DNA from 2 places in the Cellvibrio japonicus Ueda107 genome. Region 2 is predicted to be linked to the other one. Evidence: predicted binding sites of a transcription regulator. Region 2 holds the regulator's gene; the other holds the start of a gene.
What was found. The regulator FliA, encoded in region 2, starts transcription of late flagellar genes. The targets are predictions, from matches to a motif close to TAAAGTTATNNNNNNNNCGGCCGATANCC.
Positions count from the first base shown of each region.

Region 1 (16,196 bases), 510 kb from region 2:
GCAGCCTTATCTGTTTTATGGCGCAGGATATTAATACCCTGCTGCTGGGGCGTTTTATCCAGGGTTTGGGAGTTGCTGGCCCCTATGTGTCCGCCATTTCAATCGTGCGCGATAAGTACACCGGCAATGAAATGGCGCGCATCATGTCACTGGTCATGCTGATTTTTATCCTGGTTCCGGCTATTGCGCCCAGCCTGGGACAAGCGGTGTTGCTGGTCAGCTCCTGGCGTTATATTTTCGTGCTGTACATTGTCTATGCACTGATTATCGGGGTATGGATTTTTCTGCGCCTGGAGGAAACCCTGCCGCGGGACTATCGTATTCCCTTCAGCACACGGGGGTTTGTAGATGGCTTTAAGGAGGTAATCAGTAACTACACCACCATGTGTTACACCCTGTGTATGGGTCTGTTTTTCGGGAGCTTTCTCGGTTACCTGAATTCATCGCAACAAATTTTCCAGGAATTGTTCAATACCGGCCAGCTCTTCACCCTCTACTTTGGGATATTGGCCTTGGTTTTTGGTGCCTCCTCCCTGGTTAATGCCCGTTTTGTCCAAAAATGGGGAATGGACTACCTATGTAATCGTGCTGTCCTGGGCATTGTGCTGAGCTCAGCCCTGTTTCTGGCATTACAGCTTGTTATTGAGCCAAACCTCTGGGCATTCCTGGTTTATGCCGCCGTTTTATTTTTCTGCTTTGGTTTGGTATTCGGTAACGTCAATGCCATGGCTATGGAGCCTATGGGACATGTTGCCGGCATAGCGGCGGCAATTATCGGTGCGTTTTCATCAATTATGTCCATGACCATCGGAACTGTAATTGGCCAACTGTATAACGGTACCCTGATGCCCATCACCTGTGGTTTTTTGATCCTGGGCATGATGGCCTATGGCATCTTGCTGCTAGCCGGTGGGTACAAGGATAAGCAGGCACTTAATGTCCCCCCAGCCGAACCGGCTGCATCAACCGATGATAAACCGGCCCTTGATCAGCAGTAGCGATTACCAGCCAAAACTATTGCTAGCCAAGTCCCGTCCAAGTGCGTACCATGCGCGGCGACACTCCGAAGGTCAGTGTCGCCTCTCTTCCTTAATGCAGGCCCGGAGTCTGCCTTATCTCTGCTCGCCAGACCTTGCCCGCCACGCGGGAGGCCGAGCCCACAGGAAATCCTTATGTCATTTGAGTCTCTCGGTCTGCGGGCCGATATTCTGCGCGCTATTGCCGATGAAGGTTACAGTGCGCCAACCCCTATTCAACAACAAGCCATTCCCGCCGTGATCAACGGTGGTGACATTCTCGCTGCCGCACAAACCGGCACGGGAAAAACCGCAGGTTTTACCCTGCCCCTGCTGGAAAAGCTCAGCCAGCGCGATCCGGGTAAAACACCCCAGGGACGTCGCCCGGTACGCGCACTCATCCTCACCCCGACACGCGAACTCGCCGCCCAGGTGCATGACAGTGTGCGCACCTACGGCAAATACCTGCGCCTGCGCTCAGCCGTTGTCTTCGGTGGAGTCAGTATCAATCCACAGATGATGACACTGCGCGGCGGTGTCGATATTTTGGTAGCAACCCCAGGCCGCCTGTTGGACCTGGTCAATCAAAATGCCGTGTACCTTCAGGACGTGGAAATACTGGTGCTGGATGAAGCAGATCGCATGCTTGACATGGGCTTTATCCACGACATAAAAAAAGTACTTGCCCTGCTGCCCAAGCAACGCCAGAACCTGCTGTTCTCTGCGACCTTTTCCGACGATATCAAAGCACTGGCAGACAAGTTACTAAACCAGCCCACCCTGATCGAAGTGGCCCGTCGCAATACTGCTAGCGAACGCGTATCGCAACGCGTACTCCCGGTTGATCGCCACCGTAAACGCGAACTTTTATCGCACCTGATCAGCGGTGGCAACTGGCAGCAGGTACTGGTATTTACCCGTACCAAACACGGCGCCAACAAGCTAACTGAACAATTACAGGATGATGGCATTTCTGCCGCGGCGATCCACGGCAACAAAAGCCAGGGCGCACGCACTAAAGCACTGGAAGATTTTAAAACGGGCCGGATTCGCGCGCTAATTGCTACCGATATAGCTGCACGCGGTATCGATATTGACCAGCTCCCCTATGTCGTCAACTACGAGTTACCGAATGTACCCGAAGATTACGTACATCGGATCGGCCGCACCGGTCGAGCCCAGGCAGAAGGCGAAGCCGTTTCCCTGGTATGTGTCGATGAACATAGTTTTTTGCGCGATATTGAAAAACTGATCAAGCGTGAGATTCCACGCGAAATGATTAGCGGTTTTGAACCCGATCCCAGTATCAAGGCCGAGCCTATTGTACTGGGGCGCCGGATGACTATCGGGGTGGGGGCCGGAAAAAACGGCAAGCAACAGAATCGGGGTAATCCCAACAAACCCACCAAGCCACAGCTGGCACTAGGCACCAAGCCTAAAAACGGAAGCAATAAACAGGGCAACAAAGCCAAATCAGGTAACAGCGGACAAAAGCCGGCACAGCAAGCCCGTTCATCCCAGCCAGGCAAACCAAACCACAAACGCCCTACACCATCCGCTAACCCCAAGGTTGCGGTGTAAACCAATCAAATCTATCCAAGCCAACAACAAAAAAGGTGGCCATGCCACACTGCTGTCCCATAGTTCTACTCATAAGGCGAGCCTCATTTGAGGCTCGCTTTTTTTATGATTCGGCGGGTCCGGTATCAGGATGCTTTTTAGACTCCTACGCTCAAACAAATTTAACTGAATTACCCTCATGATCCGTTGAACTGTCCATCCCGCTTTAGTGCTGTGACGCGAAAATGCCAACAATAGATACGTAATCATGGCAATCCAAATTTGTGTTAACACCGCATTTCTTGAAGTGCCCACAAACGCTTTGATCTTCAGGTTTTGTTTGATCGCTTTGAAGAACAACTCCACCTGCCAGCGATCCTTATAAATCGCTGCAATTGTGGCCGCCGCCAGCTGAAAGTTGTTGGTGAGAAACTCATAGAATTTGCCGGTTGTTGCGTCACGATAGCCAATTCGACGCAACTTCGGTGCGCCGCGTTTGATCGCATGAGCGCTGGATAATTGAATGACCTGATCACTGATAATACCTTTGCTGCTGTCGGCATAGCGACGTTCTTCCACGCGATAGACGGCTTTGGCGCGCAAGCGGGTTACAAAGAAAACTCCTTTATCTGTCAATAACTTAAACCAGCGGTAATCCACGTAGCCTTTATCAAACGCAACGATGCTGCCTTTGGGAAAATCAAATTTTCGTCCCTCAATCATGTCGTTTTCCTGGCCATCACTGAGTGCGACAAACTCCGGCACTTGGGTGCCATGATTCAGGCCAACACTTAATTTTACATTTGCTGTGTCATCTCGATGCGCCGCCCAGGGAAATACCGACAGCGATAAATCAATCGCGCTGGCATCAAGGGAGTACAGCGGATTTTTAAACTGGAATTTGTGTTTGCCCTGCATGGATTTACAGCGGTGAAGCAGACGAGCAAATACGTGTTTGTAGAGTTCGGCGGGCTGTACTTCGTTGATTCGTGCCAACGTTGAACGGGCTATTGGCTTGGCACCGAGATGATAAAGTTTATGCTGCTGTGCTTCGAGATTGGATTGAATATCACGCAAGCTTTGGCGGCCAGAGAGCTGCGACATGGCCATGCCGACAAATTGATCCCAGCGGGTGGCCGAGCGCAATTTTTGGCCGACATGATGCTTTTTAGCTTCCGCTTCAAATTCATGTCTCGATAAAGGTTTGAGTAGTTGATGAAATGCGGTGTTAGAATGTGACAAAGCCTGTTTTCCTTTGTTTTACCAATGTTTGGTCGCACTTACATTGTATCAACTTGGAAAACAGGCTTTTCTTTTATCTACAAACTATGGGACAGCAGTGGGCCATGCCACCTTTTTTGTTGGGTCAACCTTTTCCTAAAACCTTAACGCTGCATATCATACTTACGCATTTTTTCTACCAGGGTAGTGCGACGTACACACAGTTTATCTGCCGCACGCGCTACCACGCCGCCACAATCATTTAACGCCTGCTGGATCAAGCTCATCTCCAGATTGGTAATGTATTCACGCAAATCAATCCCCTGCTCCGGCAGCAGGAGAGTATCCTGCATACTGACATAATTCGCACTGGCCTCCCGATTGCCATTCAGTTGCGGAGTACACACAAAATCTTCATCTGTCACATCCACATGCCGGTATTTGGGCGGTAAGTCCTGCACCCCAATAACCCCATAGGGATGCATAATGGCCATGCGCTCAACCAGATTGGCAAGCTCGCGCACATTGCCACTCCACTCATGCTGACACAGGGACATAATCGCCGCGGAATTAAAGCGAATGGAGCCGCGCTGTTCACTTTCCATGCGCGAAACCAATTCATTAATCAGCAAGGGAATATCTTCGGCACGCTCTTTCAGGGAAGGTAACTCGATAGGAAATACATTCAGGCGGTAGTATAGATCTTCACGAAAACTGTTATCGGTAATCATCTGCTCCAGATTGCGGTGCGTTGCCGCAATAATTCGCACATCAACACTCTGGGTACGGTTGCTGCCAACACGTTCAAAACATCGCTCCTGGAGCACACGCAGAATCTTTACCTGCATATTGAGCGGCATATCGCCTATCTCATCCAGGAACAGGGTTCCCCCCTCCGCCAACTCAAAGCGACCGGCACGCGAATTAATAGCACCGGTAAAGGCCCCTTTTTCATGGCCAAATAATTCACTTTCCAACAACTCGGCAGGAATTGCACCACAGTTTACCGGGACAAAGGGTTTATCACGACGCGGAGAATTGTAATGCAGGTTACGGGCAACCACTTCTTTACCAGTACCGGATTCCCCGGTAATCAAGACTGACACATCTTTATCGGCAACCTGTGACATCATTTCACGCACATTTTGAATTTCGCGACTGGTGCCCACCAGGCTGCGAAATAAATGCACAGGTCGACGCAAAGGCTGGCGTTTGGAACTGGACTGGGCTTCGCGGTAAAGCTGGGCGCGATGGAGTGTGTCGACCAGCTTGTTATAGGTCGGCGGTACCGACAGTGTGGCGATCACCATAAAACGATAGGTATCTTCCAGGGTATCAGCAATAGCCTGGTTCTCATCGCCCACCAAAATGATAGCCAACTCGTCATTCCAACTGCGGATTTCCTTGAGCAAGTGTGCCAGCCCCTGGTTGCTATCGCGATAATCGCCGATAAAAACAGCAATATAATCCTCACCGGCATTTTCCTCGGCAACCACTGCCTGCCAGGCATCGCTGGGCGCTACCAGTGTTGTTTCATTGAGGAAGTCCAACAGGATTTTCAGATCATGACTACGCGCCACATTGTCATCGATGACCAGCACTTTGTTATTGCGCCACATACCCCAAGCCCTTTTTACATGCCCTTTTTATGGGTTTAAAACACAACCAGGCTGATCGTGTTTTGATACATCAACCCACGGACCTATGACTGAATTGAGCTAAGTAATAGACGAGACTGTGAACCTAGTCAAATTTATGGCGGAAAAAAATTGGCGAATGCACATGAGAGAGGCAACAAGAACAAATAAAAGCCAAAAAGTTGGCAAAACAAGCGGCAAAAATATGTGCCGATCAACGCGTGAAAGACCGAGGGAAACTATTGCGGATTAATTTCATCCCAACCGGACTTAAGCGTTTTAAGCAGCTGAATCACTTCAGCAATTTTGTCTCCATCGTTTTGGGTCGACGCTTCAAGCAGACGGAAATTCATATACTCATAGAGCTTATCGAGGTTCTCGGATAAATCACCGGCATCCATATCCAGGGAACTGCGCAACCCCGCGATGATTCCTATGGCTTTGCTCAGGTTTTCTCCCTTGATGGCCAGATCACCGCGCTGCAAGGCGCCTTGGGCAGCCGCCAGTCGCCCTAGCGCGCCTTCAAACAGGAGTTGAATCAAACGATGGGGCGAGGCATTGCTAACCTCTGATTCTATCCCCAGCTTGCGATATTGTTTGAGGGCTTCTTGCGGGTTGTAGTTGGACACAAGTGTCTCCTGCTAACCATGAGGTAATCCCATAAGGCTAGCAGGGCTCGGATAGATTTGCGAGTTTTGTTATAAGCCAGTGGTTTTAAAAACGGATTTAATCGACAGCGCCTGCCAAAAGCCTAATGGTTCGCCATAAGGCTAACCTCTTGCTGGCACTGGGCAATAAGACCGGCATACACCCCTTTTAACTCACTCAGCGCACAGATAAGAGTGCTTTTGTCATCCTTATTGGCAGCAATTACTCGCTCAATTAACAGTACACAAATACGATCCAGATGCCGAACCCGGGCCCAGTCCTCTACTTGCAGGGCAAGACTCAGTTCACGCTGCAACGCACGCATGGCAGCTATACCATCCTGGCCAGAGTAAAGGGGCGGTTTAACCAGCTTCAAATGCGATTGCATAAATAGGCCTCAGGATTGCGTAGCTTGCACAGTGGAAGCCGTACCAATAGCATCCCAACCGGCTTTGATTTCGCTCAACAAGCCCGTGCACTCATCCAGGTAATCCGGATTGTTTTCGTAGTTGGCCTGGGTTAGACGGCGGATGACATAGTCATAAAGGGAATCCAGATTGGCTGCCAGATCGCCACCTTCACGATCATTCAGGCTACCCTGCAATCCCCCAACAATATTGATCGCCTTCCCCAGAAGCTCGCCCTTGCGCGCCAATTGGTTTTGTTGCATAGCCCCCTTAGCCTGGGCAATACGTTCCAGGGCACCTTCGAATAACATCTGGATCAAGCGGTGAGGAGAAGCAGCATCTACCCCTGAATGCACCTTAACGCTGGCGTAATGCTGAATAGCAGAGAATGAATTCATAAAGCACCCATAAATCAATCGCTAAGACCCTGGTCTGGATATACGCGCTGTCAATAACCAAACAAATCAACTGACGCGCCTGCTTTATACTAGCGGCGCCAACACGAAAATCTTTAATGCACGAAGGTTATAAAAATGCACAAATCCATTTTGATGACGGGATGCTCTACCGGCATTGGTTATTACGCGGCACAACAGCTTCGCGCCCGTGGTTACCAGGTTATTGCCAGCTGCCGCCAATTACATGATGTAGAGCGTTTACGTAGCGAAGGTTTTTTATCGGTACACCTGGATCTTAATGATTCAAGCTCCATCCACTCTGCTGTACAGGAAACATTGACATTAACGGGTGGCAACCTCTTTGCCCTATTTAATAACGGCGCTTACGGACAGCCAGGAGCCATTGAAGATTTATCACGCGACAGCTTACGCCGGCAATTCGAAACCAATGTCTTTGGTTGGGTGGAATTGACCAACCTGTTATTGCCCGTCATGCTCAAGCAGGGCAACGGGCGAATCATTCAAAACAGCTCTGTATTGGGTATTGCCGCTATGCCCTTGCGCGGCGCCTATAACGCCAGCAAATATGCTATTGAAGGGATTACCGACACCTTGCGCCTGGAACTGATGGGGAGTGGTGTCCATATCAGCTTGATAGAACCCGGGCCGATCCGCAGCCAATTTCGACACAATGCCCTCAAGGCCCTGAATGACAACATTAATATGGAGCAAAGCCGACACCACCAAACCTATCAAAAAGCCATAGAGCGCCTGGCCAAACAAGAGACCACAACTCCATTTACCCTCGGCCCCGAAGCTGTATACAAACGCCTGCTCCACGCGTTGGAATCACCGCGCCCCCAGGTACGCTATTACGTGACCTTTCCGACTTATCTGGTAGGCTTTATGAAGCGCGTTCTGCCGTCACGCTGGCTGGATCGATTGGTCAAGGCCATGGGTAACTAGAAATCCTTCGCGTGATTAGTCCCCATGTTTGATCAGAAACGTTCAGGTTCATAGGTGATTCAGTAAAACAGGTGTAAATCCTTTTCAATCCCCGGATCCAAGGAGCTCCCATGCTGCGCACGTCGCTTTACCCACTGTTACCCCTTGCCTTAATTAGCATAAGCCTGGGCTGCCAGGCGGACACCCTGCGCTGCGGTACCAAAGTCACCCAAACCGGTGATACCAAGGCTGAAGTCATTGCCAAATGCGGCGATCCTGTATTTACCGACCACTATTGCGCACCCATGACAACCAATCTGCAAATACAGGCTACACAACAGGGCGATAACAACATACAAAACAATATTGCAATCCAGTCCTGCCAGGATGTCGATATCTGGACCTACGAACCCGGTAAAGGCAAATTCATCCAGCACCTTTACTTTACCGAGGGCCGGTTGCGCCGGATCGAGCGTGGCGACCGCGTCGACTGAGATTTTTCCCATATCCAAGCCTTGGTTCAAACCTGGGGCTTGCGCCTTCAGCAATACTGTATATAATCACAATAACTGTATAAATACACAGAACCCGGAGTCGCTATGTACAACCTCACCTCGCGCCAGGAACAGGTACTACAACTGATTAAACAGTACACCGAAGAAACCGGTTATCCGCCAACAAGGGCAGAGATTGCACGGATTCTCGGTTTTAAATCAGCCAACGCAGCGGAAGAACACATCAAGGCCCTTGCCCGTAAAGGCGCTATTGAAATTATGCCGGGGGCATCGCGCGGTATACGCCTGACCGAAAGTCAAAGTGGTATTCCCATTGTCGGTCGTGTTGCTGCTGGCAATCCCATATTGGCGCAGGAGCATATTGAAGACTACTGCAATATCCCCAATAGCTTTTTTTCTCCCAGCGCCGATTATTTTTTACGTGTTCATGGGATGAGCATGAAAGACGCAGGCATTCTTGACGGAGACCTGCTCGCAGTACATCGCACCGACCAGGTACGCAATGGGCAAATTGTTGTTGCACGTATTGGTGAGGAGGTTACCGTCAAGCGCTTCAAACGCCAGGGTAATCAGGCACAAGTCGAGTTGTGGCCTGAAAACCCGGACTTTAAGGTCATTCATGTCGATATGCGCGATCAAGAGTTCAGTATCGAAGGCCTAAGCGTAGGAGTGATTCGCCGTGACTAGTGCCGCCACATTCACCACAACGGGTAGCAGCGCCCAAGCCGGCCACTCCGGCGTTACCGAGCTGGTACTTGCCAACGACTCAATTGAACAATTGGCACTCATACTGCCTATGATCGCGTTTCTGAGCAACAGTCAACAGGAGCGTTGGGTTACCTGGATCAGCCCTCACCCGATTAGCCGTGACCTGCTTGAAACCTACGGCGTCAACACCAGGGTGCTGCGATTTATCCATGCCCAGGATGGTGAGAGTGCGCGCTGGATTGCCTGGGAGGCCCTGGCTGCCGGAACCAGCCACACAGTGATTGCCAGCCCGGGAAAACTTGCCGATAAAGACTTGCTGCAACTGGAACAGGCAGCCTATCGCGGCAACAGCCAAGGTTTACTGTTGAGGTTACGCTAGCGCAGGATGATTAATAAAGTTCAGAGGTGGCAGATTCAGGCCGGAGGGAAGCAGTAGGCTATTCAAGGGCCAGGGAGACAAAAGCCCTGCTATCAACTACCAACAGCAAGGTTTAATGAAGCATCAACTTTTCCTGTTCATCGGGTTCATTTGTTGCGTCATCGAACATGGCTTCTGCCTGTTCATCCGCTAACTCACCCGCCGCATCCATGCCCGCCTCAATCATGGCTTTAGCTACATTAAACTTGGCTTCCCCCAGAAAAGCCAAAGACTCTTCGGAAAAACGAATCACGACAAGAGGCTCATGGCCCTCATCATCTGCGCGCTGCAGGGCTACATCGCCATTGGTCAGCTCAACAATCTCATATAAAGACATGATATCTCCAGCGCAGGCGCAAATCGGGGCGGCATTCTAACACCCTAACCCCCGAGGTAAAGCCCAAAGAGTTAATTCGGCAAGTCCAACCAAGGTTGGGAAGAAGATATTGCCGCCAGAACCAACGCCCCTGGCTTTAACCGAAGCACCAACGGCCCCGTGATAGCTGACAATAACCAAGCACTTCCCGGTGTCAGGCCAATAGCAGATCCTGTATTGTCCAATTGCCGGGAAGTACCTTGAATATAACTTGCCTCGCCATGAATCAACATCAATAACAAACCATCGCTTGGGGCAAGATCAAGGGAACACTCACTCCTGCACCCCAGGCGTTCAACACGAAATTCATCAAAATCCGCAATCAACTCCAACAGGAAAGATTGACCGGCATGAATAGCAACCAATCCATCCAGGCGTGGCTCATCAAGATTGGCAATAGCCATAGCCTCATGGGTATCCCAATGCACCTGGGTCATGACTTTTTGCCCAAAACTCAGGATTTTGCGTTCATAGACCGGAGTCTGAAACTCTACAACCTGGATACCATGCTGCAGTGAGTGTGGTGTCAAACACGGAACCTTGACGACATCCCCAACCCGCAAGGGACGACGGGCAATAAATTGGTTCATCTGCTGACGCAGTAATGTTTCCTTCTCAATGAGCGGCGGCATGTTTGCCAGATCGGCAATGGCTTGCTGTTTATGGGCATAGATCTCCACCGGTGAAAGCCGCGCATGGTGTTCCGGAAGCCCAATACCATCCATCGCCGCATCAAGCTGCTGACGCAATTGGCGATACTCATCAACTACGGCAAGGTATGCCTGTACAAATGCCTCACGAGAGGGATACTGATTGCGCTTTTCACTGGAAAACCCCATGAATATCTCACCGACACCATCAGGCCACGCCTGTGGGTCGACACGGGTCACGATATAGACTTCCTGCTTGGTCTCATGCAGCTCGAAATAAAGATCCCCCAATACCTCCTCAGCAAAAGGATCAAGCACTTTCAATAACGTCAGTGAGTGTGATTCACCCAATAAATCCAGTATCCAGGGCAAAGGCAGGGAAAAATGCCCATCGCCAACACCGGATTGCCCACGAATCTCCATACCTGTAAACCAAACCTCCTGCCCCCAGGGTTTAGGAATATGAACAGGCTGCAAACCAAGGGGCATAGACAGATTCAGCCAGGGCGCAGAAGCCTTCACCAAGTGCGATAAAACAAGATCGGTAGATGGCTGGGAGCCCCAGAAAGGCGCGTCGAACTGCTCAACAGGCAAAACACTGGCATGGACTTGAAGACCGGTTTGCAACAGATCAAATTGCACAATTGCCACCAGTGCTATTGGCTGAGCATCCAACAAATACCAGGGTTTATGCAGGTACTGTATCAATAACCGCTGGGTATTTTCCGAATTGGCCACAGCAATAGATAACTCTGCACGCCGACGATAGGCAGCAACCACAGAGGCAGGGGATTGATCGTCGATATCAAGAAACAGCGTTTGCAATGTGTTATCCAAAAATCAAAGCAACGAAAGTTCAGTAAAAAGCAATAAAAGTGCAGTCAAGCGATAGGCAGTGTAACAGAATTAAAAAAGCCGACCCCGAGGTCGGCTTTTGATTTGACATCCACCATCCGCTTAGTTGATTCGCTCAAGTACCGTAGTAATCCCCTGCCCCAAGCCAATACACATCGTGGAGACCCCGATGGTCAAATCCCTATCCTGCATGACTGTAAGCAATGATCCGGTAATACGTGTACCAGAGCAGCCAAACGGATGGCCAAGGGCGATAGCACCACCGTGCAGGTTCACACGATCATTCATGGAGTCGAGCAACTTAAGGTCCTTGAGCACAGGCAAGGCTTGCGCAGCAAAAGCCTCGTTCAGCTCCACGGCTTCCACATCATTTATCGAGAGATTGGCAGTTTTGAGGGCTTTTTCCGTCGAAGGTACCGGGCCATAACCCATGATCGAAGGATCAACACCGGCAAGCCCCATAGAGACAACTTTTGCTATGGGCTTCAGCCCGAGTGATTGGGCGCGCTCGGCAGACATCACCAACATAACCGATGCGCCATCACTGATTTGCGAAGAGGTCCCCGCCGTTACCTGGCCATTCTTGGGATCAAACACAGGCGGCAATTTGGCTAATGCCTCAACTGTTGTATCCGGGCGAATGGTTTCATCATGCTCCACCAAGGTAAAAAAACCTTCGGCATCATGCCCTTCCACAGGAATAATTTCGCGCTTGAACTTGCCAGCCTCTCGCGCTTTGGCCGCCAATTGGTGAGAGCGCGCGCCAAACTCGTCCATCTGCTGACGGGTAATGCCATGTAATAACGCCAGATATTCAGCGGTCATCCCCATATTGCCAGCAGCCTTGGCAACCGATAAGCCCAACAGCGGATTGGGATTGATAGCATCGTACATAGGTAAATGCCCCATATGCTCCACTCCACCAATCAGGTAAACATCACCCAATCCAGCCCAGATATTGGCTGTAGCCGTATGCAAGGCGCTCATGGACGAGCCACACAGGCGATTAACCGTCTGCGCCGGCACTGTATGGGGCAATCCTGCCAGCAATAAAATATTACGGGCAACGTTAAAGGCTTGCTCTTCGCGCTGCATTACACAGCCCCAAAGCAAATCGTCAATTGTTGCAGGATCCAATTGCGGATTTCGCACCAGTAGTCCTTTGATAATGGCAGCGGAAATATCATCGCCGCGCACATTGCGGAAACAGCCGCCTTTAGAGCGCCCCATGGCGCTGCGAGCATAGTCAACAATAACGGCATCGCGTGGTTGCAAACTCATGGTGATAACTCCTTAGCCGTAAAATTTTTGATTATTTGCTGCTTTCGCCAACAAGCTGGCTGGAGCCTGGTACAAGGGACCAAGATCACCAAACCTGGCCGCCATATCACAGAAGACTTGAGCGCCTATGGAATCAATCCAACGGAATACGCCACCGCGGAATGGAGGAAAGCCTGTGCCATACACCAATGCCATATCAGCCTCTGCAGGGCTCTCCACTATGCCCTCCTCCACGCAGCGTGCCAGTTCAGTCGCCATAGGAATTAACATGCGCGCTATTATGTCTTCATCACTGATATCAAGACTGCCATTGATGACGGGCTTGAGCAGCTCAAGCACTTCGGCCGCAGCAATCTTGGCCGGTTTACCTTTTTTGTCCAACTCGTAGTTATAAAACCCTTTATCTGTTTTTTGCCCCAGCCGCCCTGCGGCAAAAAGTGCATCGGTACAAGACGTAAAATTGCGTTGCATACGCTCCGGAAAACCTTCTGCCATGACTTTCTCGGCGTGAACCGCAGTGTCTATGCCCACTACATCCAGCAAATAGGCTGGCCCCATAGGCCAGCCCCAGGTTTCCATTAACTTATCGATCCGCAGAAAATCCACACCATCGCGCACCAACATGGCAAACCCGGCCAGATAAGGAAATAACACCCGGTTGACTAGAAAACCGGGGCAGTCTTTTACAACAATGGGCTTTTTACCCATGGCGTTGGCATAGGCCACTGTACGTGCCACTGCAACATCCGAGGTTTTCTCACCGCGAATAACTTCAACCAGCGGCATCATGTGCACCGGATTAAAGAAATGCATACCGCAAAAATTTTCCGGACGACTCAAACTCTCAGCCAGATAAGTAATGGAAATAGTGGATGTATTCGATGCAATCACTGTATCCGGATTGACCTTGGTCTCTACCTCGGCCAACACCGATTTTTTAACCTTGGGATTTTCCACAACTGCTTCAACAACGATATCGATCTGCTCAAAACCATCATAGGCCAACGCAGGCTCAATACGATTGAGCACATTGCCCATCTCTGAAGGCGTCATCTTTTTGCGCTCAACACGTTTGCTCAGCAATTTATTGGCTTCCGCCAGTCCGATATCAATCCCTTTCTGGGCAATATCCTTCATTTTGATAGGGACACCCTTAAGGGCAGATTGATAGGCGATACCACCCCCCATAATGCCTGCACCCAACACGGCAGCACGGGTGATTTTTTTATCGGCTTTTTTCTCCCAGGTTTTCGCTTTTTTGCCAAGCAATTGATCGTTGACAAAAATGCCTACCAGCGATTGAGCAACCGGAGTTTGTGCCATTTTGGCGAAGCCTTCCGCTTCAATCTGCAGGGCCTCATCACGCCCTTTATCGGCTGCTTTTTGCATGGCTTTGATCGCAGTGACCGGGGCAGGATAATTGCGTCCCGCCTGGGCCCCCACAAAAGCCTTGGATGTTTCAAAGGCCATCATGGACTCAATAAAGTTAAGCTGCAGTGGTGCTTTTTTACGATTGCGGCGGGTCTGGTAATCCAACTTACCGGCAATTGCCAGGTTCAATGTATGGCGCGCTGCATCAAGTAGCCTTGCCGGATCAACAACGGAGTCAAACACATGGGCTTTCAAGCCTTCTTCCGCACCATTTTCCTTGCCAGCAGCAATCCACTCGACGGCGGTATCCAAGCCAACCAGGCGTGGCAGGCGTACCGTCCCCCCCCAACCGGGAATAATCCCCAACTTGGTCTCGGGTAAACCAACCTTGGCTGCCGTACTGGCAACGCGGTAATCACAGGCTAGGCAAAACTCAAGACCGCCCCCCAGGGCAAACCCATTAACAGCAACTACCGTAGGAAACGGCAGGTCTTCCAAGCGACAAAGATTGCGATTGTTTTTAGCAAGATGACCGGTAATCTGCTCCGGGCCGGCGGCGAATACAGCGCCAAATTCCATGATATCGGCACCGACAATAAAGACATCTTTCGCGCTTTTTACCAACAGGCCTTTAACCGGATTTTTTTCCAGCAGGTCAAGCACCTGCTCCAGTTCTGCCACTGTCTGCAAACTGAATTTGTTAACCGATTCCCCTTGAAGGTCGAAGGTCAGCTCGGCGATCCCATCAGGTGCCAGGGTAAGTGAGAGGGCTTTTCCTTGGTACATGGTATTTCTCTCTATCGTTATTGAAGACATATGCCGAATCAATATTCCCGGACAATGCTTGTTTTTGGCAAACCATTAACGGGAAAAGGCGCTTTTGAGTGTAGCAGGCCGGGCATACTCTGCCCGGCCTTGTTCCACAGAAAGACACTCCAACAAGAAAGAAGTGCACTTGAATTAATTAAGACGGGAAGGATACGACTTATTTAGCACCAAACTGGTCAACCAATGTACACAACACCAGTTGTGCTGTATCAGTATGGGTATTGCCAAAACGATAAAAATGACCACGCCTGAGGTAAACACCGTCACCCGGTTGCAATGACATAATCACCTCCCCGCAATAAAGCGTGATATATCCGTCCAGCAGCACGGCACTCACATCACCAACCCTTGCATAGGCAAGAGCCGAGCGAGTACCTGGAGGCAGGAAAATCCGCTGCATATCCAGTTCAGGCTTATCAATTCCATTCACCAAATGCTGGATAGTCGCACCGTAAACCTGATTATCCTGTTGTAGTTCGAGCAGTTGGCGCGTTATCAATACGGGAGCAGGTAATATGCCACCAGGAGAAAAAAACTCTGCCAATGACAGGGGAAAAGCCGTGAGGATACGCTCCAGGGATTGCACACTTGGGCTTACTTGCCCCTGCTCAATCATCGATATGCTGCTATTGGTAATACCGGCCCGCTTAGCCAGTTCCCGTTGTGACAGGTTATGGGCTTCACGAATTGCTTTTAACTTGCGTCCAAGATCCATGTGTGAATCAAGGGAGGGGGGAATGACGGTATCATTGGCCTCATTCATCGCGGCTAGTGGCTCCAAGTGTATAGAGCTGGTGAGGCAGAAACGTCCAAAACAGGGCTATCCAAGCAAACCGGCCCCGATGCATAACATCGGGGCACGGAAGGATCAAGGCTTGGCTGCAAGCAACCTGTCGCGATCAGCCGTGGGAAGGTTGTCCACAATTAACTGGTAAGAGTGGTCAATCATACGCTGGATCTGGGCGCTGGGCACAGATCCATCAAGGATGATGGTATTCCAGTGCTTTTTATTCATCTGGAATCCCGGACGTACTGCGGGATACTGCTCACGCAACTGCAACGCTAGATCCGGGTCACACTTGAGGCTGACGCGAGGAACACCACCTTCGGCAGTAAGGGTGGCAAACATCTTGTGGCACACCTTGTATACCGCCATATCGGGGCCAGAGGGAAACATCTCTTTGGCCTGGTGCTTGTTTAGTATGTATTTTTGGGTAGAAAGAAAATCCATGCTTTAGTCCTTTATCGAACAACTCAGGTCGATGTAGAAAGCGACAAATGGGTTAATGCAAGCAACGGCGCCAGGGCTTTTACCAGTCAGCGTCTGGGGGTTGTATATCCCCATCCTACTTACCGGTGTTG
Region 1 covers NC_010995.1:1,950,587-1,966,782, reverse strand. Annotated here, with positions in the region: gene CJA_RS08325 (multidrug effflux MFS transporter) at 1-998, shown strand, start outside; gene rhlE (ATP-dependent RNA helicase RhlE) at 1,173-2,597, shown strand; gene CJA_RS08315 (IS4-like element ISCja2 family transposase) at 2,667-3,818, opposite strand; gene CJA_RS08310 (sigma-54-dependent transcriptional regulator) at 3,962-5,416, opposite strand; gene fliS (flagellar export chaperone FliS) at 5,674-6,063, opposite strand; gene CJA_RS08300 (hypothetical protein) at 6,186-6,470, opposite strand; gene fliS (flagellar export chaperone FliS) at 6,480-6,887, opposite strand; gene CJA_RS08290 (SDR family oxidoreductase) at 7,023-7,853, shown strand; gene CJA_RS08285 (DUF2845 domain-containing protein) at 7,964-8,326, shown strand; gene lexA (transcriptional repressor LexA) at 8,432-9,034, shown strand; gene CJA_RS08275 (cell division inhibitor SulA) at 9,027-9,434, shown strand; gene CJA_RS08270 (hypothetical protein) at 9,547-9,813, opposite strand; gene CJA_RS08265 (hypothetical protein) at 9,882-11,324, opposite strand; gene fadA (acetyl-CoA C-acyltransferase FadA) at 11,457-12,635, opposite strand; gene fadB (fatty acid oxidation complex subunit alpha FadB) at 12,648-14,792, opposite strand; gene CJA_RS08250 (helix-turn-helix domain-containing protein) at 14,992-15,597, opposite strand; gene CJA_RS08245 (MmcQ/YjbR family DNA-binding protein) at 15,703-16,065, opposite strand.
Region 1: fliS (flagellar export chaperone FliS) is a predicted target of FliA. The motif match lies at 6,975-7,003, and genes of this name have one in related genera.

Region 2 (16,196 bases):
ATCTGCAACACATAGCAGTTCACACCAAACCCTTCCCCGGTATTGAGCCTCTTCTTGAAAAAATTGCCGAACACCAACTGGCCTGGGGAATTGCAACCAACAAACCCGAGGCTTATACCACACCGCTGATGGATGCGTTGAATATCCGCCCCGCTCCCGCCAGTGTTATTTGCCCAGAGCATGTCCAACGCAGTAAACCAGACCCCGAGTCGATGTTCCTGGCGGGGAAGCATTTAGGATGCGAACCGCAACAAATCATTTTTATTGGCGATCACAAGCGCGATATCGACTGCGGCAGGGATGCAGGCAGCATCACCATTGCCGCTGCCTATGGCTATGTCGATGAAGGCGATGATCCCACCCAATGGAATGCGGATTACTGCGTAAACCATGCTGATGAAATCTGGCCAATTATCCAGCAATACCTTTGATCGCAGGCCATCGGCACCAACACTGATTGAGATTTCTGTTATGCAACCTGTCCCCCTGCAATTGCCCGAAGGCTTTGCGCTCACCGCCGAATCCCTTTCACAAAAAGTTATCCTGGTTACCGGCGCCGGCGATGGTATCGGCAAAGTCGCCGCGACAACCTTTGCCCGCTGCGGAGCGACGGTCATACTCGCTGGCCGCACACTTGGTAAATTGGAACAGGTCTACGACAACATAGAATCTGCCGGACATCCACAAGCCGCGCTATTCCCGATCAATTTCGAACATGCCGTAGAGCAGGATTACGATGCGCTGTGCAATGCGCTCTTCGATACCTTCGGCCGACTGGATGGCATATTGCACAATGCTGCCGACCTGGGCGAGCGTACCCCCATCAGTAATTATTCTCTTGGTGCCTGGCAGCGCTGTATGCAGGTTAATGTCAACGCGCCCTTTATGCTAACCCGCGCCTTATTGCCATTACTGGAAAAATCCCCTTCAGCCAGCGTGTTATTCACCAGCTCCAGTGTGGCCTTTAACGGACGTGCGTATTGGGGTGGATATGCTGCATCAAAAGCGGCCCAGGAAAACCTGATGCAAACCCTGGCGGACGAGCATGAAGGTATTAGCAGGATTCGCTTTAACAGCATTAACCCCGGCGGTACCCGCACTCGCATGCGGGCCAAGGCCTATCCGGCAGAAGACCCAACCAGCATCAAAGCACCTGATGCATTAATGCCAGCCTATGTCTATTTATTAGGAGATCAATCAGCGGGAACGAGTGGAGTATCCTTCCAGTACAGGGCGTAAACACCAAAAGGACTATCAAGAAAACAAAGGGGCCATCAGGAAAAGAAAAAGAGTGGCTACGAACCACTCTTTTGCATCACTTCCAACAACGACGCTTCGGCGCGAGACAGGCCACAACGGCGCGCCACCTCGTCTGCATCCAACCCCAGTTTAAAAAGCTGGGCTGCCTGGGCATAAGGCTGGAACTCTTCATCCTGATAATAATCAGGTTTTTCCGTTTTGGGTTGGGCCTCGGTAACCTGAAGGCGTTTCTCCATTGCCAACAGGCGCTGCCCCATTCCCACCGAACCGCTGCTGGATGCGGCTACCTCACGGGTTAAACGCTGGAGCAATCGCTCTGTCTCATGGGCTTGATGGCGCACCTGCTTTACACAGTAGAGTGCCAGCAGCAATGCCAGCAAGCTCAGCGCCAAACATCCCAGCAAACTCCACTCCAGCAAACCCCATGCCTGTATTGTCATGACCACTGTAACTAACTCAGATATCTTCCAACTCTGACCATTCTTCACTGGTCAGCAGTTTGTTGAGGTCAATCAGAATCAACAATTCATTGTTCTTGTGGCAGACCCCCTGGATAAATTTGGCACTTTCCTCATTGCCAACATTAGGCGCCATTTCAATTTCGGATTGGCGCAGGTAAACCACCTCCGCCACACTGTCTACCAGAATACCGATGACGTGGCGATCCGTTTCAATAATAACGATGCGGGTATTATCGGTAACCTCGCCACTGGGCAGGTTGAAGCGATGGCGGGTATCAATAACCGTGACAACGTTACCGCGCAGGTTAATAATCCCCAGTACATAAGACGGTGCACCAGGTACTGGAGCAATTTCTGAGTAGCGCAAAACCTCTTGCACCTGCATCACATTGATACCGTAAGTTTCACCATCCAGGCGGAAAGTAACCCACTGGAGTACGGGATCATCAGTTGTTGTTTTATTGTTTGCGATATCTTTGGCCATGCTCGGTATCCTCTAGGCCCCTGCCCGGGGGCGACACTTAAAACGGGCATCATCAGCTAAAACAGGCACATAAGCCAGGCAATGCTGGCACTGTAATTTTCAGACTTACTAACTATAGCCAAGCGATGCGCTACCGCCAGCCAGTATTGCTGGTGACTTAATGGGTAGCGGCAGGCCGGAAATTTTTATCGGCATCAATCAGCATTTGGCCAATCCGCGGAATATCCAGCAGCGCACACATATGCTCCTTGACGGTACCGGCCAACCAGGGACGCTTGCTGCGATCCCCACGCCATTTCACATCATCCGGGTGCAAGCTAATCGGTTGGTTCACAGAGTCAACCGCCAGCCCCCAGGGCACACCGTTAATCGAAACAACGTACTTTGCTGTAGCAAGAAAGTTTTCATCGTAACGCTCAGGCATTACGAACCTGGCCGTGTTAACGGTGCGGATTTTACCGGCACTGGTAGGTTGCAACCCCATAAACCAATCTGCCTGGCCAAAAAGCGGGGTTAGCTCATCGGTCAGGGGCTGTATCTGCCCCAATGAAATCAATGGAACCGCCAATGTCAATCCCGACACCGAAAACAGCAGCACATCAAAACGGGATTGCGCCCATAGCGGGCGGCCATTGTCTAACCACTCAACACCCTCCAGTTGATAGGCAGCCCGCTGCTCTTCCACAGCGACCGCAGAAGCAAGCTGATCACCTGCCTGGTTCTCAGGGATACCGACATCCCACGCCTGGATTTCATCCGGGCGTTCCTGAAAAGCGGTAACCGTTTGCGGCTGTACGGGTTGCTCTGCTACAGCAGTTTCAGTTGTTGAATCGATTAATAGCCGGGTGCGAGCAGATTGAAACAGCTTCTCCAGTTTTTGCATTTGCTCAGGGGAGGCCGCTGAGGTTTCAGGCTCCCCATATACGGGTGCCGGTGTTACCAACGGCGGGGCGACAACCAAATTCGGCTTTGGAGAACTGGAGGATGCTTTATCCGCTGAGGATTTTCCGGCAGGACTTTTTTGCGGTAAGGCCACAACACGTGCAACACCCGCTGCCAACTTTGGCTGAAGCGTCAGGGACTGCACCATATATTCGGATTCATCTCCACCCAATAACTCATCAAAATAACTGGCGAGGCTGTCCTGGGGTGCTTTGATATCTGCCATCAACCCACCCCCGCTGTATTCGCCGGTGCTGCTGCGTCGGCTTGCTCCTGTGTCAACAGGGATTTTTTAAGCCACGTCCAAAGCGAGGAATAGGCATCCACACCACGAGCAGCAGAGTCAAACAGATGCGGAGGGACACCCGCTTTGCTCGCATCGCGAAAACGGGTATCTACAGGAATATGGCCGGCCCAGGTATGCTCGGGATAGGTATTGCGAATCGTGCGCAAGCTGGTCACAGAGGCCTGCGTACGACGATCAAACATAACCGGCACGATACTGTAATACAGCGGTTTTTTGCGTGAACGCGACATCATCGACAAGGTATTTACCATTTTCTCCAAACCCTTGAGTGCCAGGAACTCTGTTTGTACCGGCACAACCAACCACTGGCAAGCGGCCAGGGCATTGATCATCAATACCCCTAACAAAGGCGGTGAATCGATAATGACATAATCATAATCCTCCCGGATCTGCGCCAGGGCTCGCTGGATAACCAACCCCATACCATCTTGCCCTATGGCTTGACGCTCAAGGGTGGCCAGAGCCGTTGTGGCAGGCAGTAAATCCAGGTTGGGAAAGTCCGTTGGCTTAATTAAGCGCCGGACAGATTCACGGGTAAGGCTCTTACGCTCCTGGAATAGCGTATAACTGCTAAGTTCCTGAACGTCGGGGTCTTGACGGAAATAGGTAGAAAGCGAGCCATGCGGATCGAGGTCCAGCAGTAGCACACGCTGCCCTTCTGCAGCAATCAAGCCGCCCAAGGCAACGCTGGAGGTGGTTTTACCCACACCACCCTTTTGATTTGCTACGGCTATTACACGCACAGGTTAATCCTCGCCTGCGTCAAGGTTCAGGCAGTATTGAATGGCACACATTAACAGTCTAGCAAGCTCTATGCCTACTCTCCTTAACAAAATCAAACTCTTAGCCAGGATAGCTAAAGCGAAACCTGATCCAGGTTAATTCCGCTAAACCCCCTGGAAAACTTACGGGGGAATAAAAGTTTAGCAGTTGTACAGGTAAGCAGAGGTGTAAAGCGCAAGGCAACTATTGTCCGTTTGGCGGCAGGCCCGGCCCGGAAGAGGAGGGAATAATAGATTCAGTGCGCGCCTGGGGACGCTCCATTTTACGCTTGGCTACCATGATGGCTACCCGTCGATTCTGGGCGCGCCCCTCGGGTGTCGCATTGGATGCAACAGGCTGGAACTCCCCATAACCCACCGCCGCCAAGCGCTCGGGTGCTATGCCCTTACTGGCCAGTATCTTCACAATCGCACTGGCGCGTGCGCTGGATAGTTCCCAATTGGTGGGATACCTGGCACTGTTAATCGGCACATTATCGGTAAATCCTTCAACCTGTATAGGATTCGAATAGTTTTTCAGTATCCGGGAGATCTCATCAAAAATCACCATGGCCTGGGCACTGGGATCTGCATTACCGGAAGCAAATAAAATACTGTCTTTCAATTCAATTTGTAGCCACAGTTCATTACTGGAAACCTGAATTAATTGCTCATCGATCAATTGGCTGAATTTTTCAGTCACCAAATCTGAAATCTGGGCCAGTTCATCGCTGGTTTTAACGGGCTTTTCCAGCTGCGGGGTTGTATCCTTGGGGGCCTGATCACTGATGATTGGAACCTGCTCATCATTGGTGACCTGTTCAACGGCTGTTTTCCCCAGATCCACAGGGGTAATAACATCATTGGACGGGGTTAGTTGCGCGGCTGGCTCCTGATTGGATTGAATATCGGTGGTTGGTTTAAAAGCCTGTACAAAGGTTTGTGAAAGAACCCGGTATTTACTTTCACTAACCTGGGATATGGAATACATCACCACAAAAAATGCAAACAACAAGGTAATGAAGTCTGCGTAGGACACCAGCCAACGTTCATGGTTTACATGTATGTCTTCGCGACGACGGCGCGGCATGACAGGACTCTCAATGAGGGTGTAAATAACCGTTGAGCTTCATTTCGATCGAGCGGGGATTTTCGCCATCTGCAATCGCTATGATCCCCTCGATAATCAGCTCACGGTATTGGCTATTTTCATTCACACACATACGCAATTTGTTGGCGATGGGGATCAATAGCAAGTTGGCTAGCGCAACACCATAAATGGTGGCAACAAAAGCTACTGCAATGCCGGGCCCGAGTGTAGAGGGATCAGCCAGGTTATTCATCACATGGATCAACCCCATGACCGCACCAATAATGCCGATAGTCGGCGCATACCCGCCCATGGACTCATAGAATTTGATCGCATCCAGGTCGCGCTGCTCATCGACGATCATATCGGTTTCCAGCACACGGCGGATAACTTCCGGCTCATTGCCATCAACCAGCAATTGCAAACCTTTTTTGGCGAACTTGTCTTTCTCACGCTCGGATACAGATTCAAGCCCCAGTAAACCATCTTTACGCGCAGCGGCCGCCCAGCGGGAAATATTATTGACGCCCTGTTTGAATGGCACATAAGGAGGTTTAAATACCCATCCTAGAATTTTAAGCGCACGCCTCAAACTATTTTTGGGGGTTTGCAATATAGCAGCGCCCAGAGTACCGCCAATAACAATAAACGCAGCCGGACCATTGACCAGCGTAGACAGGCCTCCCCCCTCCATCAGATTGCCACCAATAATGGCGGCAAATCCAATAATCACGCCGATAATGCTGAGCACATCCATTACATCACCTCACGCACCAGACGTGGACCAATTTCCTTCAGGCTTAACACCTTGTCAGTCAAGCCTGCCTTGGCAACCGCCATGGGCATACCGTAAATCACACAACTGGCTTCATCCTGTGACCAGATTGCTGAACCACTCTCTTTCAATAAGCGCGCCCCTTGGCAGCCGTCTGACCCCATCCCTGTCAATACGACACCAAGCACTTTATCGCCAAAGGCATTGGCTGCTGAGCCGAAGGTAATATCCAATGAGGGCTTGTAATTGATGCGATCATCGTCGGCAAGAATCCTGACACAACCGTTGTTGCGCTTATCCAGCATCAATTGCTTACCGCCTGGGGCAAGCAATGCCAAGCCCGGCTCCAGTAAATCGCCTTCTATCGCCTCGCGCACACGGATATGGCATTGCTTGTTTAAACGCTCTGCAAATGCCTTGGTAAAGTTTTCTGGCATGTGCTGCACTAATACGATGGGCAATGGGAAATTAGCCGGCAAGGTGGTCAACACTTCTCCCAATGCAACAGGTCCACCGGTCGATGCGCCAATTACCAGGATTTTAGGCTGCCTTTTAAGGCGGTAGCTATCGTTTACTCCGGGTTTTGCAGAAACGGAAGAGTGATGCGAATAACCACTGCCCGCCGAGGAAATGCTGGTAGAGCGCGCCAGGGCGGAAGTGGCCGCACTGGTCGCTGATGGCGTTGGCGCCATCACCGGCGCTTTCGTATCCGTTGTATAGTCCGTCGATGGCAGGCGCACAGAAGAACCTGCCAAGGTCAATAAACGCTCATGGAGTTTTTGCTTGAGCGCAGCAGAATTCCGCGATACCTCCGCAAAATCCTTGGGAATAAAATCCAATGCACCTGCTGCCAAGGCATCCAGGGTTACCTTGGCCCCCTCATAGGTTAGCGAGGAGAACATCAAAATAGGTACCTTTCGATGTGCCATGATATGGCGGATAGCCGTCACACCATCCATAACCGGCATTTCGAAATCCATAGTGATGATATCCGGCTTTAATTCCGCTGCCTTATCCACGGCTTCGCGGCCATTACTGGCGATACCAATCACCTTCAGGTCGGGATGCTCATTAATTATTTCTTTCAGGCGATGCTGAAAAAAATTGGAATCATCAACAACTAATACCCTGACAGGCATTGATTGTACTCCGCAGCACGGGCTGCTTGCCAAGCGTATCAGTGCTTACCGATACGCAACATTAACTGTGTCCCCAACTGGTTGAACCGCGCGCATAGCGTCGCAGCAAGCTGGGAATATCAAGAATCAAGGCGATAGTGCCGTCACCCGTAATGGTAGCGCCCGCCATACCGGGAGTCCCTTGCAGCATTTTCCCCAAGGGTTTGATGACAACCTCCTCCTGGCCAATCAGCTGGTCGACAACAAACCCGACCCGGCGAGTGCCCACGGTGACAATCACCACATGAGCGTTGTCGGGATGCTCACCATAAGCGCCTTTCACTAGCCAGTCTTTCAGGTAAAACAAGGGAATAGCCTGGTCGCGAATCGCAATACAATCCTGGCCATCCACCACATGGGATTTAGTGAGATCCATGTGGAAAATTTCATTCACGCTAACGAGTGGGAAGGCAAAAGTCTGCCCCCCCAGCATAAACATTAAGGTGGGCATAATAGCCAGCGTCAACGGCACTTTAATTACAAAGCGCGTTCCCTTACCCAACTCGGATTTAATTTCTACGGTACCGTTCAGTTGGGCAATTTTGGTTTTCACCACATCCATGCCCACACCGCGACCGGACACATCAGAAATTTCTTTTTTGGTAGAAAATCCCGGTGCAAAAATCAGGTTATATGCTTCCGTATCCGACAGGCGGTTCGCTGTGTCTTCATCAAACATGCCTTTTTCTACGGCAATACGACGCAGCCTTACAGGGTCCATACCCGCACCATCATCACTGATGGACAACAGGATATGGTCACCTTCCTGTTCAGCCGCGAGCACTACCTGCCCGGTGCGAGGCTTGCCATTTGCTTCGCGCACATCGGGGAATTCTATACCGTGGTCAACCGAGTTACGCACCAGGTGTACCAAAGGATCAGCCAGTGCTTCTACCAGGTTTTTATCAAGGTCTGTTTCTTCACCCACCAATTCCAGGTTAATTTCCTTGCGCAGGCTGCGCGCAAGATCACGAACCACGCGCGGAAAACGGCCGAATACTTTTTTAATCGGCTGCATGCGGGTTTTCATCACTGAGGTTTGCAGATCGGCAGTGACAACATCAAGGTTAGCCACTGCTTTAGCAAGGGCCTCATTGTTGGATGAACTGCCCAGGCGCACCAACCGATTGCGCACCAGCACCAGTTCACCCACCATATTCATGATGTCATCCAGGCGCTGGGTATCCACACGGACCGTAGTTTCTACTTGCGGTGCATCAGCTGCAGCCGCCGCAGGCTTAGCAGGTTCGACTTTTTTACCTGTGTCCCTGTCAGGTTCGGATTTAGCCGGTTTAACCTCTGGAGCGACTGTGGATGATGCCTTTACCGGTGCAGGTTTGTTAATCGCAGGGGCAGCAACAGATGCAGCGCTTGCGTTTGCTTCTGAACTGGGCCCCTTGCCTTTACCGTGCAATTGATCCAGCAAAGCCTCAAACTCATCTTCGTTGATGGCATCGGAACCGATTGTTTCCGGTGCTGGAGCAGATACAGTCGATACTGAAGATGCCACCGGAACTGCCGGAGCAGCTGCCACCGCCGGTGAAGTACCGGGCCCCTTCCCTTTTCCATGCAATTGATCGAGAAGCGCTTCAAATTCATCTTCGGTGATTTCATTACCGGACGCGGGTGTATTGGCGACAGGCGCAGGTGCTGGTACAACAACACCAGGCCCTTTTCCCTTGCCATGCAACTGGTCGAGTAATGACTCGAACTCCTCTTCCGTGATTTCATCGCTACTGGCAGTCACCGCAGCAGCAGGTGTAGATGGATTGGCAGGTGTTCCGGTAATTGCATCCAGTAATTGTTCAAACTCTTCGTCGGTAATGTCGCCTTCAGCTACCGGTGCTGCTTTTCCCTGAGCCGGAGAAGGTGCAGGCGTAACCACCGATGCCGGTGCAACTTCCACCAGATCAGCACAAGAAACCAAACGCTCAAGTGCAGCAATTAAAGTCGGATCAACCGGAGGCAATGCCTCACGTTGGGAAACCAGCTCAAACTGCTGGTTTACCATGTCCAGTGCCTGTAGCACCACATCCATTAATTCAGACGTGACTGTGCGCTTTCCGTTGCGCAATATATCGAACAAATTCTCGGTGACGTGACAGCATTCCACCATAGGAGTAAGTGACAGAAAACCTGCGCCGCCCTTAACCGTGTGGAACCCACGGAAGATGGCATTGAGCAGGTCTTTATCTTCAGGTCGCTGTTCAAGGTCTACCAGCTGCTGGTTAAGGCGTTCGAGAATTTCACCCGCCTCTACCAGAAAGTCCTGAAGAATATCTTCGTCGTCACCAAAACTCATTCATTGTTCCTCATAACCCTGATTTGTGTTGCTCCGCTTATGGCGAGGCTTATTGAAACCCGACCAGGGTGGGATATTAAAAGCCCAGGCTCGATAAGAGGTCATCTACCTCATCCTGCCCGGAAACTACATCGGCACGTTCTTTATTTATTTGAGGGCCTTCCGGCTCGGTTTTACGTTTTTGAACGATCAGGCGATCCTGCTCATCCTGTTCAACATCATTGACCAGGCCCGTAACCTCCTCCACCTGTCCCGCAATACGAACCAGGGTAACCAGGTCTTTTTCAACATCATTGATCAAACCAATGACTCGCTTAAGTACCTGGCCAGTGAGATCCTGAAACCCCTGCTCCAAAACGATATCTTGCAAATTCTTACTGAGCTGTCCGGTACCCGTGACCATTTGCCCAAGGAAACCGTCCATGCGCTCATAGAGCTGGCGGAATTCATCGGCGGTCATCTCGCGACGCTTTAAACGCGCCCACTCAGTACGCAAACTGGATGCTTCTTGCCCCAGGTTCATTGCAATGGGGGCGGCCTCATCAACCATATCCATGGTTTTTTCCGCCGCCTTTTGCGTTAATTCCATAACGTAATTCAAGCGATTGGTAGCGTCATGGATATCGGAGTTGGCAATTTTGGGAGGTTCTTTGCTCAGGTCGGCATCAACATTGAAATTGACAATAGCATCGTGCAAACCGCGGGTAAGGCGCCCGACAGATTGGAAGATATGCTGATCCCGGGTTTTGGTCAGCGCCTGGATCAGTATCGAGGCCGCCTCATAGTCACTATGGTGCAACTTGTCAGCGAGGAGCTTGGCGCATTCTTTCAGCTCCGAAATAAACTCGGTATGGGCAGATACATGAATGTCGGATGCCATTGCAGTGCCTTAATGTATTGTTGGTGTGCGACAGGCTAGCCTACGCGATCAAAAATCTTCTCGATTTTTTCTTTGAGCGCCTGTGCAGTAAACGGCTTGACCACATACCCATTAACGCCAGCCTGGGCTGCTTCAATGATTTGGTCGCGCTTGGCTTCTGCGGTGACCATCAACACTGGCAGGCTGCGCAATTTTTCATCTGCGCGCACTGCTTTAAGCAAATCAATACCTGTCATTCCCGGCATATTCCAGTCGGTTACCAAAAACTGGAAATCACCATTTTTCAGCATTGGCAGCGCTGTAACACCATCATCTGCTTCATGGGTATTGGAGAACCCCAAATCGCGCAGCAGATTTTTAATAATCCGTCGCATTGTCGAAAAGTCATCAACAATCAGGATTTTCATGTTCTTATCCAATGCAACCTCCACTCACCCTGGCGGGAAATTCGTTTATTCATAGTCTAGTCGGCGTTGACACTTAGGCCAGCCACGCTGGCGGAAAATATCAACTTTTGCTGCCAATCATAGCCCAAAACCTCTCGGCAGTAGCCCGGTTTGCCATCTTTACACCTGTTGAACCAGGCGACTGCACACTTTTCCATCAAACTGCATTGCCCCTGTGCAAACCGCATTGTTCAGGGATTGTGCCAAGCCGTCATTTTTTGCCGCAAACGCGCCGCTGCCTGGCTGTGAATCTGGCTGATGCGGGACTCACTCACACCTAATACCAAACCGATTTCCTTCAGGTTTAGCTCTTCATCGTAGTAAAGCGCCAGCACCAGGCGCTCACGTTCGGGCAACAAGGCGATAGCATCCGCCAGCGCACGTTTCAGGCCATCCCGCTGGATACTCTCTAATGGACTGGCAAAGACACTGCTGTGATCAGAGCCATCAATATTGCTGTCCTCTTCCCCGAAGGTTTCTTCGTAGCTAAACAGGCGACTGCCGGAGGAGTCCTGCAGCATTTGATAATACTCATCAAGGCCGACATCCAGTTCAGCCGCAATTTCTGTGTCACTGGCATCGCGCCCCGTGCGCGCCTCGACGGCGGCCATGGCCTGTGAAATACGCCGACCATTGCGATGTACGGAGCGAGGAGCCCAGTCACCACGGCGCATTTCATCGACAATAGCCCCGCGAATACGAATACCCGCATAGGTTTCAAAACTGGCCCCGCGCGAGGCATCATATTTTTGTGAGGCTTCGATCAGGCCGATCATGCCGGCCTGGATAAGGTCTTCCACCTGCACCGAGGCAGGCATACGCAGCATCATGTGGTAAGCAATGCGCTTTACCAAAGGCGCATAGTCTTCGACATTGATGGGATTATCGAGAAACTGCTTCTTATCGTACATGGTTAAACCGTTGACTGCGGCCATTACCCAGCACCTTCATAACTCGCACGCTTCAATTGACTCCGAGTACCGGCTAGCGCGCATTGGCAGCGAGCAGCAAGCGCTCGACGAAAAACTCCAGGCGACCGGTAGGAGAGCTTGGCAATGGCCAGCGATCCACCACCTGGGCAAGGTTGCGAATCGCTACCGCAGCCTTCGAGGCAGGGGCAAATTCCAGCAACGCTTTTTGTTTTTGCACGGCTTTACGTACGTTTTCATCAAAGGGAACCTGCCCAACGAATTGCAAGGTTACATCCAGAAAACGCTCACAGACACTATTGAGCTTATTGAACATATTCTGGCCTTCTGCCGCAGTGCGAGTCATGTTAGCGACCACGCGAAAACGCATCATGCCGTATTCTTTATTGAGCAACTTGATCAGGGCATAGGCATCGGTAATAGAAGATGGCTCATCACAAACCACAATAACGACTTCATTGGCGGCGCGTACAAAACTGATGACGGTATCGGAAATACCCGCTGCCGTATCTATCACCAATACATCAACTTGATCAGATAACTCATTGAAAGCATTAATTAATCCAGCATGCTCGGCAGCGCTGAGCTCCGCCATACGCTGGACACCAGAAGACGCGGGTACAATTTTGACACCGCCAGGCCCGGTTACCAGGACTTCGCTCAGGCTATGGGTGCCTGCCAGTACATCAGCCAGGGTATGAGTGGCCTTGATGCCCAGGAGCACATCGACATTGGCCAGCCCCAGATCAGCATCCAGCAACACTACGCGGCGGCGCATCTCTGCCAGGGCAATACTCAGATTGACAGAGATATTACTCTTGCCTACCCCGCCTTTTCCGCCGGAGACCGCGATCACTTGTACTGGCCGCATTTGACTCATCACTCTTGACCCATCAAGGTTTAAACATCATGCGAGAACCCTGCTCGCCGGGAGTTTTTTTACCGGGTATAAATGTGAACTGATTATAGTTAGAGATTAAAAAGCTGCCCGATTAATTTCTTATTTCCCAGAAAAATTAATCACTTATAACCAAACTCTAATCAACTTGTTCAATTTTTTAACACCCTTAAAGCACTGCCGAGGCGGGATTCGCCTTCAGTAGCGCTGCGGCCCGCGATACTAATTGATGGGCACGGGCTACTTCTATGTTTTTAGGGATATCTTGTCCATCGGTGGTATAGGCAACCGGTAACCGGCTCTGCATAACAACCCCTAACGCCTCGCCCATACTGGCAGTTTCATCCAATTTGGTCAGGATGCAGCCCTGTAAGCGCGCTGCGCCGTAGGCATGGATCGATGCTTTCAACATCTGTGCCTGACTATTGCAAGACATTACCAGATAGGTATTGACCTGCTTCAGCTCTGCCAGCGCATGCAGCTGCGCCTTGAGGTGGGGGTCACCATGGCGGAAACCGGCGGTATCAATAAGCACCAGAGAACAGTGGCGCAGGCTGCGCAGTACCATGTCCAGGGAGTTGGCCTCATCAACCACCTTGACCGGTACACGCAGGATACGCGCCAGGGAGCGAAGTTGGTCATGGGCAGCAATACGATAGGTATCCGTAGTGATCAAAGCCACTTTATCAGCGCCATGTTGCAATACATAACGCGCAGCCAGCTTACCGATAGTCGTGGTCTTGCCGACGCCGGTTGGTCCGACGAACGCAAAAATCCCCCCCTGGTCCACAATATCACGCCCGTGGATAGGTAGCTGGTGAGCCAGGTTAGCCAGGGCATCAGGCCAGGCTTCGGCAAGACTTTTATGCTTGTTGCAACGGGCGATCACTTGGGTAATAGCATCTTTGGCCAAGCCCATACGCTCCAGGCGTCGGCTAATACTGGCCAATACAGGGGAATCAGCTGCCTGGGCAGTTTCGCCGGTCAGGCGATCCAGTTGCTGTTCCAGCAAAAAACGCATATCGGCAATTTCCGCCTGGAGCTCTGCCAATTGTGTATTGGCATCCGGGTTGGCTTTCGCCACGGGTTCAACTGCTGCAGGCTGCATTGAACTGGCTGCCGGGGCAATAACCAGTGGTGATTCTTCATCAACCAAGGGATATTTTTCAGCAGCGGTAAGGACTTTTTTCTCCGCACTTCTGGTGCGGGAAAGATTGGCAGCGGCTGCCAGGTCTGACTCAACACGTGTGCGGCGGCGCTCGCTGGATTCATGACGGGGAATGGCCGCATTGACACGGGTAATGGCTGCCGGCTCTACCTGCTTCTGGCGGGCTTCCGCCTGTTTACTGAGCAGGAACTCTTTTGCAGATTCTTCCGCTTTGCGCGCGGCCAGCATGCGCTGGTGGGCCCGCTCGATTTCCTCGACCAGCTGGCTACCGGTTTTCCCCGCATTGGGATGATCCTGTGCCGGCATTAATACGGCCCCCTTGGGAGGAACAGCCGTGCGCTCGGCCACCAGGCTTTGTCCCACGGCGGCATCACTTAACAGGGGCTGGGAATGAACCAGGGCGGCACGACCGGATGTTTGGCGTTGTAGCTGGGCCAGCTCACTGTCTGATCCCAGGGTGGTCAACAGCTCTACGCCTTCAGGGATACGGTTGCTGGACAGAATAATCGCCTCTGGTCCCAGCTCCTGGCGAACCAGTTCCAACGCACGACGCATATCAGCAGCTACGAAACGTTTGACTTGCATATTCCACTCCCACCCACACCCGGGGCTTTAAATCGATTGGGGTATCTAGCGATTGGCACCGACACTGGCGTCCACACTGATCTGCTTGTTATCCGGCACTTCGGTGTAGGCCAGGACTCGCATATCGGGAACACTGTGCCGGACAAAGCGTGCCAACATCATGCGCAGAGGTGCTGCCACCAGGAGAATCAAGGGTTTGCCTGCCATTTCCTGTTTCTGCGCCGCGCTGACCAGCGATTGCTGCAAACGCTCCGCCAAGCCAGGCTCAATAAAGGCGCTGTCATCCGCGCCGGCTTTTTGTGCCTGTTGTACGCTACCCAGCAATAACTGTTCCAAAGCCGGCTCAAGCGTGATAACAGGCAGGCTCGGCTCGTTTCCAATCAGGTTTTGTACGATTTGCCGGCTCAGTGATACCCGCGCCAGTGCCGTCAAAGCGGCGGGATCTTGACTCCTGGAGGTATTACCCGCCAAGGCTTCGGCGATAGAACGCAGATCGCGGATAGGTACACGTTCACGCAACAGGTTCTGCAATACCTTCAGCAGCATATTCAGGGTGATGGTATTGGGTACTAACTCTTCCGCCAGCTTGGGCGACGACTTGGCCAGCATATCCAACAGTTTTTGGACATCCTCATGACCAAGCAATTCATGGATGTGCTGTTGCAGGATCTGGTTGAGATGGGTAGCTACCACTGTACTCGGATCTACAACGGTATAACCCAGGGTTTGAGCTTGCTCTTTCAGGTTGTTATTGATCCACACGGCATCCAGGCCGAACGCCGGGTCTTTGGTCTTAATGCCATCCAAAGTACCAAATACCTGCCCCGGGTTAATGGCCAACTCGCGGTCCGGGTAAACATCGGCTTCAGCCATGGCGACCCCCATCAGGCTGATGCGATAACCCGTGGGATTCAAGTCCAGGTTGTCACGGATATGCACCGAGGGAACCAGGAAGCCCATTTCCTGTGATAACTTTTTACGAACCCCTTTAATCCTCCCCAACAATTCCCCACCCTGGTTCTTATCTACCATGGGAATCAGGCGATAGCCTACCTCCAATCCAATAACATCCACCGGCTGTACATCGTCCCAACCCAATTCCGGTGTTTCGGGTGTCCCGGGGGGTAATGCAGGTGCAGCACGCTGCGGTGCCAGCTGGGCACCGGCTCCGGGCGAGGGATCACCGGGCGCACGGGCCCCGGCCGGGATAAAGTTTTTATCCTCTACCACCGCAGGCTGTTGCTTGCGCCAATGGATGTAATACGCCAGGGCAACGCAAACCAGGCCCAACCCTACGAAAGCAAGGTGAGGCATGCCCGGTACTGCGCCCATAATGATCAGGATGGCAGCAGCTATGGCCAGGGCTTTGGGAGAAGAGAACATCTGCCCGACAACTTGCTTGCCCATGTCCTCAGAAGAGTTGACACGGGTTACCAGGATAGCCGCCGCAACAGACAGCAAAAGCCCGGGAATCTGTGCCACCAAACCATCGCCAATGGTCAGGATGGTGTATTTTTGAAAGGCATCGCCCGCCTCCAAATCGTGTTGGAGCATACCAATCGCGAAGCCGCCGAAGACGTTGATAAACATAATCATGATGCCGGCGATGGCATCGCCGCGAACGAATTTGCTGGCACCGTCCATTGCACCGTAGAAATCCGCTTCGGCAGCCACTTCAGTGCGCCGTGTGCGCGCCTGGTCCTGATCAATTAAACCGGCATTCAGGTCGG
Region 2 covers NC_010995.1:2,460,230-2,476,425, forward strand. Annotated here, with positions in the region: gene CJA_RS10345 (HAD family hydrolase) at 1-431, shown strand, start outside; gene CJA_RS10350 (YciK family oxidoreductase) at 472-1,239, shown strand; gene CJA_RS10355 (DUF2802 domain-containing protein) at 1,296-1,700, opposite strand; gene CJA_RS10360 (chemotaxis protein CheW) at 1,717-2,205, opposite strand; gene CJA_RS10365 (chemotaxis protein CheW) at 2,363-3,373, opposite strand; gene CJA_RS10370 (ParA family protein) at 3,373-4,197, opposite strand; gene motD (flagellar motor protein MotD) at 4,421-5,305, opposite strand; gene CJA_RS10380 (flagellar motor protein) at 5,316-6,062, opposite strand; gene CJA_RS10385 (protein-glutamate methylesterase/protein-glutamine glutaminase) at 6,062-7,219, opposite strand; gene CJA_RS10390 (chemotaxis protein CheA) at 7,281-9,560, opposite strand; gene CJA_RS10395 (protein phosphatase CheZ) at 9,637-10,440, opposite strand; gene cheY (chemotaxis response regulator CheY) at 10,476-10,859, opposite strand; gene CJA_RS10405 (RNA polymerase sigma factor FliA) at 11,078-11,821, opposite strand; gene CJA_RS10410 (MinD/ParA family protein) at 11,871-12,695, opposite strand; gene flhF (flagellar biosynthesis GTPase FlhF) at 12,883-14,466, opposite strand; gene flhA (flagellar biosynthesis protein FlhA) at 14,512-16,196, opposite strand, start outside.